One region of the Rhizobium indicum genome, then DNA from elsewhere that is predicted to be linked to it. Evidence: riboswitches for the same ligand, from Rfam matches in the RefSeq annotation. Region 1 holds a riboswitch; the other holds the start of a gene.
The links. Region 1 has a riboswitch for FMN ahead of FFM53_RS22165 (6,7-dimethyl-8-ribityllumazine synthase). Riboswitches for the same ligand answer to the same signal wherever they lie in the genome.
Positions count from the first base shown of each region.

Region 1 (3,203 bases):
CTATAAGGGCAGCTGCTTGCCGGCCTGTTCGCTGACCATGTATTCGGCGTACCAGTCCGGCCAGTTCTCGTCGTGTTTGCCGCCGTTTCGCTTCTCGTGTTCACCGTGCGCGGTCGCCGCACGGCGCATAGCTGACGCGAGATCGGTCGAGGTCGTGAATGTCGTCCCGTCGGCGTCGATGCGTCCTGGCAGGCGCGTGGTGACTTCCTGGAACAGCCAGCCGTTGCCATCGGGATCCTTGAAGGAGGCGAAAGAACGGTAGCTGCGGTGATCGGGATCGCGGCCGGCAATGCGGAGCCGCCCGAACAGATAGGGTTCGTCCTTGCCGGCATAGACGCCGGCCGCGTCATGGAACACTTCGCTGACCTCGACGCCGCGGGCGATGAGATCGCGGCGGGCGGCCTCGATGTCGGAGACGATAAGATAGAGCCCCTGGGCGGAACCGGGGGCGGCGGCCGTGACGTTCTTGCCGAAGATGATCGCGCAGCCGGAGCCCGGCGGCGTAAACTGGATCACCCGAAAATCGGCATCATTGGCGAAGTCGGCGTCGAGCCGCCAACCCAGGCCGTCGTAAAAGCGCTTGGCGCGGTCGACATCGGAAACAGGGATGACGACGACCTCGAGCTTGGTGTCGACGGGATGTGTTTTCGGGGTCTGCATGGGGGTTTCGCTGCGCAGTGCATTGCTCATCTTAAGCTCCTTGGGGTTTTGGATGCCTTGAGAATTGCTGACGCGTGACGACCGAAGTTGACCACGGCGCGGTGAGGCCGTCGAATCAATTATTCTGTCTGATTTGACCGGTATTGGCGGATTCCGCGGCGACGCTAGGCGCGCCGCTCCCGATCCGCGGGGGTTGGCAAGGTCATGTCGATCTGAGTGGTCGACGGCGGGATTGGCCCGCCGTCTTCATCGGCTGTTGTTGTTCTGCTCGTCGAGCCGCTTTCACGCAGCGAGAGCGGCGCGGGTTTTGCCGATCGTCAGAGCCGCCTTTGCTGCCTCGCGGCCTTTCTCGACGAAATGTGCGCGGTAGATCTGCTTATGGTGCTCGGTTTCCTGATACTGATGCGGCGTCAGCGAAACCGACAGCACCGGCACACCGGTATCCATGCCGGCGCGCATCAGTCCATCGACGACGGCCTGGGCGACGAATTCGTGGCGGTAGATTCCGCCGTCGACGACGAAGGCGGCGGCAACGACCGCGGCATAGCGTCCGGTTGCCGCAAGATCGCGTGACAGCAGCGGCATCTCGAATGCGCCGGGAACATCGAACACGTCGACCTGCTCGGGCGGAATAAGCTGATGGAAGCCATCAAGGGCGCGGTCGACGATTTCGGCGTGCCAGCTGGCTTTGACGAAGGCATAGCGGGTGGGTGTCACGGTAATCTCCTTTGGCGAACAGACACATCACCCAAGGCGATCACGAACGTTCCCGACAGCCGCAAGGGCGGCAGGAACGCACGTTCTCTTTCATCCGGACTATGACCGTCGGCTCAGGCATCTCACCTGATCTGCTGACCCTTCCTGAGAAGGCGCTCGCGGGCTCGCAATCAAAATTGCATACCGCCGGTAGGGACTTTCACCCCGCCCTGAGAACGGCGCGAACAATAGGGGGAAGGTGACGGGCTGGCAATAGGTCGAAATGCATTCGCGGCGGGAGCTGGATCAGGGCTCCCGACGCGGCGATTTCGCTTGTTCGTCGATCGCGACGGGCAAGCCACTTGCGGAGGATGGGCTTGCGCCTACATGCTCCCATTGAGGACATTCACGTCAGAATAGCACGGCAGGACAGGATGCGCCGCTCCACCGGAGGCGGGCAGGGCCGTGGCAACTATGGGAGAGAGAGATGCAAGACCCCTTCGTCGTCCGCCGCGAGGCGCATATCGCGGCGCCGCCGGCCGCGGTGTTCGCGTTGATGACCGACCCGGAAAAGATCCTGCGCTGGATGGGAACGGAGGCGCAGGTCGAGCCGCAGCCCGGCGGGCTCTATCTCGTCAACGTTACCGGAGCCCGCTTTGCACGCGGCTCGTTTCGTGAGGTGGTGCCGGTTCATCGCCTTGCCTACAGCTTCGGCTGGGACGGCAGCGAGGTGGTGCCGCCGGGGTCGAGCCTGGTCGAGATCGATCTGATCGAGCAGGGAGGCGGAACGCTGCTGCGGCTCACCCATAGCGGCCTGCCGAGCGCCGAGCAATGCGCCGGCCATGCGGAGGGCTGGGCACATTATCTCGGACGGCTGACCGAGGTCGCTGCCGGGGGTGATCCGGGTCCCGACCCTTTTTACGGCAGGACATGAACAATTCTTGCGGGCGGCGGGGGCGTCTCTGAAGGCGCTTGACGTTGCGACAACAGCGGTCGGCGAGCGCTCAGACCGGCCGTGCGGAAGCGCTTCTTTTTCTCCCGCAAACATGAACGCGCAGTTCATCTCCAGTTCAATTTGGCGGTCATAAGCTGTGGACGGCTGGATTGAAATGGAGTTCTCGATGAAGGCACTTTCTATCGCGGCTGCCTTGCTCGCTGGCAGCCTCTCGTTCGGCACAGCGCAGGCGATGCCGATGGGGACAATCAATGTCCAGAGCAATATCACAACGGTCGACTACGCGTGCGGTCGCGGCTGGCATCTGACGCGCTGGGGCGAATGCCGGCGAAACTGGCGCCGCCCGCCGCCGGTCGCTTTTTACGGTGGCCCGCCGCGAGGGGGCTGGGAACGGCGTCACCGGCATTGGGATGGCCCGCGCTGGCGCCATGAGCGGCGTTGGGATCGCGACCGCCGTTGGCGGGATGATGACTAAGGGTCTCGCTTAGATGGACGAAGGCCGGAGCGATTTTCGCCCGGCCTTTTCTGATGAGACAGGTTCGCCGACGCTGAACGGCAGCGTCCTCCCGATTTGTCCGATACGGTCAGATCCTGCTGACGAGCCAGTACTTGTCGTCGATCAGCTCCTCGAGTTCGACGGGATCCTTGACGCCGAATTCGAACCATTCGACGAGTTCCTTCGCCTTGCGGCTGCTCTCCTCTGCCGTCAGCTCGACCTGATATCTTTCGCACCATCGACGAAGGATCGACGTCAGCAGCGTCATGTCATTCCCATCCAGCGGATCTTTCGGCCAGAAAATCGTACCCATCGCACCCCTCAATCACACGATGACGACCGACCTTATAATGGAATCAAAGCCGTGCAAGTTTAAAGTGTTTATTTTTCGTTTTC
Region 1 is NZ_CP054021.1:4,560,895-4,564,097, forward strand. Features, by position in the region: gene FFM53_RS22160 (VOC family protein) at 1-690, opposite strand; gene FFM53_RS22165 (6,7-dimethyl-8-ribityllumazine synthase) at 943-1,377, opposite strand; FMN riboswitch at 1,456-1,598, opposite strand; gene FFM53_RS22170 (SRPBCC family protein) at 1,844-2,290, shown strand; gene FFM53_RS22175 (GCG_CRPN prefix-to-repeats domain-containing protein) at 2,478-2,786, shown strand; gene FFM53_RS22180 (hypothetical protein) at 2,896-3,120, opposite strand.

Region 2 (3,203 bases), 450 kb from region 1:
CTTCCTGGTGGCACCGACACGCCCGCCAGCATTACCAACGCGCCTGATGCCACGCCGGAGGTGCTCGCCTTCGTGGAGGGGCTGCATGCGCTGAAACGCATGGCGCAACCCGAAGAGATCGCCAATGCGGCGCTTTTCCTCGCCTCCGACATGTCGAGCTTCGTGACCGGCACGGCGATGCTGGCCGATGGCGGCGTTTCAATCAGCCGGACATAGGGCAGGAAATATGGTGTGCTGTGGCAACCAGCCGTGCGCGTCTGGGACCCAGCCACCCGCCCTCGTCCTTCGAGGCTCCGGCCTTTGGCCTGCGCACCTCAGGATGAGGGCTGATTGTGGTGCCGTGTGGTTGGCGGGCTGATCAAGGCTCCAGGCATCCCGGGCTGACGAGCCTGCTCACGCCCTCTCTCCAGCCTCATCCTGAGGTGCCCCGCAGGGGCCTCGAAGGACGGGGCTGGCCGCTTTGCACGGATCAAGCGACTTCGCGTATGTCTCTTGCCGCCTGGCGGTCGAGATAGGCGACCAGGTCCTCGATGGTAACGAGGGGGAGGTTATGGCGTTCGGCGAAGAGCGTGAGTTCGGGCAGGCGGGACATGGTTCCGTCGTCGTTGGCGACTTCGCAGATGACGCCGGCGGGGACCCTTCCAGCGAGGCGGGCGAGATCGACGGCGGCTTCTGTATGGCCGGGGCGGCCGAGCACGCCGCGGGGGTTGGCGCGGAGCGGAAAGATGTGGCCGGGGCGAGCGAAATCGGCGGGCTTTGCGCGATCATCGACCAGGGCGCGGACGGTGGCGGCGCGGTCCGCCGCAGAAATGCCCGTCGTCGTGCCCTTGAGATAATCAACCGAGACCGTGAAGGCGGTTTTGTGCGATTCCGTGTTGTTGGGCACCATCAGCGGAATGTCGAGCGCATCGAGACGCTCGCCTTCCATGGCGATGCAGACGAGACCACGGGCGTGGGTCATCATGAAGGCGATTGTTTCTGGGGTGACGGCATCGGCCGCGACCACGATATCGCCCTCGTTTTCCCGGTTCTGGTCGTCGACGACGACGACCATCTTGCCGCTGGCAATGGCTGATATGGCATCTTCAATTGTTGCGATAGTCATGCTGTCTGGCCTTTCAAGGGTTATGTCAGCGGACTGACATGGTCTGCTCGGCTCAATCCGTGAGCGAGCCTTCTGCCCTTGGGCGAACAAACGTCAGCCGCCTCCAGGATGGAGTGCGACTGCCCGTGTTGTCCTCTTCCATCCGGACTATACCGTCGGCTCCGGCATCTCACCGGATCTGCTGACCTTCCGACAGGAGGTGCCGGAAGCGCTCGCGGGCTCCAGGATTGCTCCTGATACCGCCGGTGGGGAATTACACCCCGCCCTGAGAACACTTCAAAGATAGGACCAAAAACAGGCGGATGGCAAGGTCACTCGACCAGGCAAAAATGCAAAGCTGCCCTAACGCCGATGGACACACTGTTCACACAGAGGCGACGACCGTGTCGCCTTCCGCACTTCGCTCGTGGTTTGCTCTTTGTTCGATGCATGTCGTTGTCCCAAAACCGCTACGCAATTTGGGCGCCTGCATCAGGACATGATCAGGCCGCCGTCGACATTGATCGTCTGGCCGGTGATATAGGCAGCGTCATCGCTGGCGAGGAAGGTCACCAGGCCGGCGACATCTTCGCCGGAGCCGGCCCGTTTCATCGGGATGCCTTCGACCCATTCCTTCATCAGTTCGCCGGGGGCGTAGTTGCCGAGCAGCTTGCCCCAGGCCTGGTCGTTATAGGCCCACATGTCGGTCTCGATGATGCCGGGGCAGAAGGCGTTGACGGTGATCTTCTCGGTCGCGACTTCCTTGGCCAGGCTCTGGGTGATTCCGACGACGCCCATTTTCGAGGCGGCATAATGCGGGGTGTAGATGAAGCCGTCGCGGGCTTGGCCGGAAGCGGTGTTGATGATGCGGCCGCCGCGCTTGTGCTTGCGCATTCTTGATATTGCCTCCTGGGCGCAGAGGAAGACGCCCTTGGTGTTGACGGCCATGACCTTGTCCCACTCGTTTTCGGTCAGGTCCTCGACGCGGGCGATGGTGATGACGCCGGCATTCTGGATCGAAACGTCGACCGAGCCGAATTCCTTCTCGGCGGCATCATAGAGGGCGGTGACGCTTGCCTTGTCGGTGACATCGCCGATGAAGGAGATCGCCTTGCCGCCTTCGGTTCGGATCTGTTCGGCAACGCCGTGGACCAGCTCCTCATTGGCCGAGACGACGAGATTGGCGCCTTCGCGCGCAAAGCGTCTGGCGATGGCGGCGCCGATGCCGCGGCTGCCCCCGGTAATGACGACAGTCTTCTGCTCAAAGCGTTTCATGCTCTTTCCTTGTGTCACTCGATAAACAGCAAATCTGGGTGCGACCTACCATGCGATCATTATTGGATCTCAACCGGTTGTCGCAAATTCAGGCAGCCTTTAGCGCCGATGACGACGCCCGAGCCCTCCGTCCGTTAGACAGCCCGTTCGATCGGCGTGAAGGGCGGGCAGACGGCGATATCGCACGCCGTCTTGCCCGTTAGTCCCTTCAGCGCCTCGATCTCAGCCAGGGAGGAAGCGAGACCGGTCACTTTCCAGCGGCGGCAATGAGCTTTCTCATCGCATCACCAGCAGCAGAAACCGCCATCGACGAGAAGATCGACGCCGGTCACGAAACTTGCTGCATTCGACAGCAGAAACACCGCCGGGCCTACCATCTCGTCCACCGCTGCCATGCGCTGCATCGGCGTCTGCTCTTCGAAGAGCTTGGTCTGGTGGACCATCTCCGGACGGGTGTTCATGGGCGTTGCCGTGTATCCGGGGGAGATGGTGTTGACGCGAATGCCGCGGTCGACCCATTCCATCGCCATGGACTTCGACATATGGATCACGCCCGCCTTGGAGGCGTTATAGTGCGCTTGGCTCAGCCCCCGGTTTACGATCACACCCGACATGGAAGCGATGTTGACGATGGAGCCGCGCCCATTCTTCAGCATGGCGCGAGCCTCTGCCTGGCAGGAAAGAAAGACGCCTTTCAGGTTGATATCCATCAACGTCTGATATTGGTCCTCCTCCATTTCTTCCGCTGCGTTCGCGTTAGCGATGCCTGCAGCGTTGACTGCAAGTGTCAATGGGCCGAGATCGGCTTCGGTCCGTGCTACGGCATCTCCAAGGGAAGATTTGC
Region 2 is NZ_CP054021.1:5,014,384-5,017,586, forward strand. Features, by position in the region: gene FFM53_RS24390 (SDR family oxidoreductase) at 1-216, shown strand, start outside; gene ribB (3,4-dihydroxy-2-butanone-4-phosphate synthase) at 470-1,105, opposite strand; FMN riboswitch at 1,232-1,382, opposite strand; gene FFM53_RS24400 (glucose 1-dehydrogenase) at 1,577-2,359, opposite strand; gene FFM53_RS24405 (SDR family oxidoreductase) at 2,644-3,203, opposite strand, start outside.
Region 2: linked by a shared signal. The riboswitch ahead of ribB (3,4-dihydroxy-2-butanone-4-phosphate synthase) and the one ahead of FFM53_RS22165 (6,7-dimethyl-8-ribityllumazine synthase) in region 1 are both predicted to bind FMN.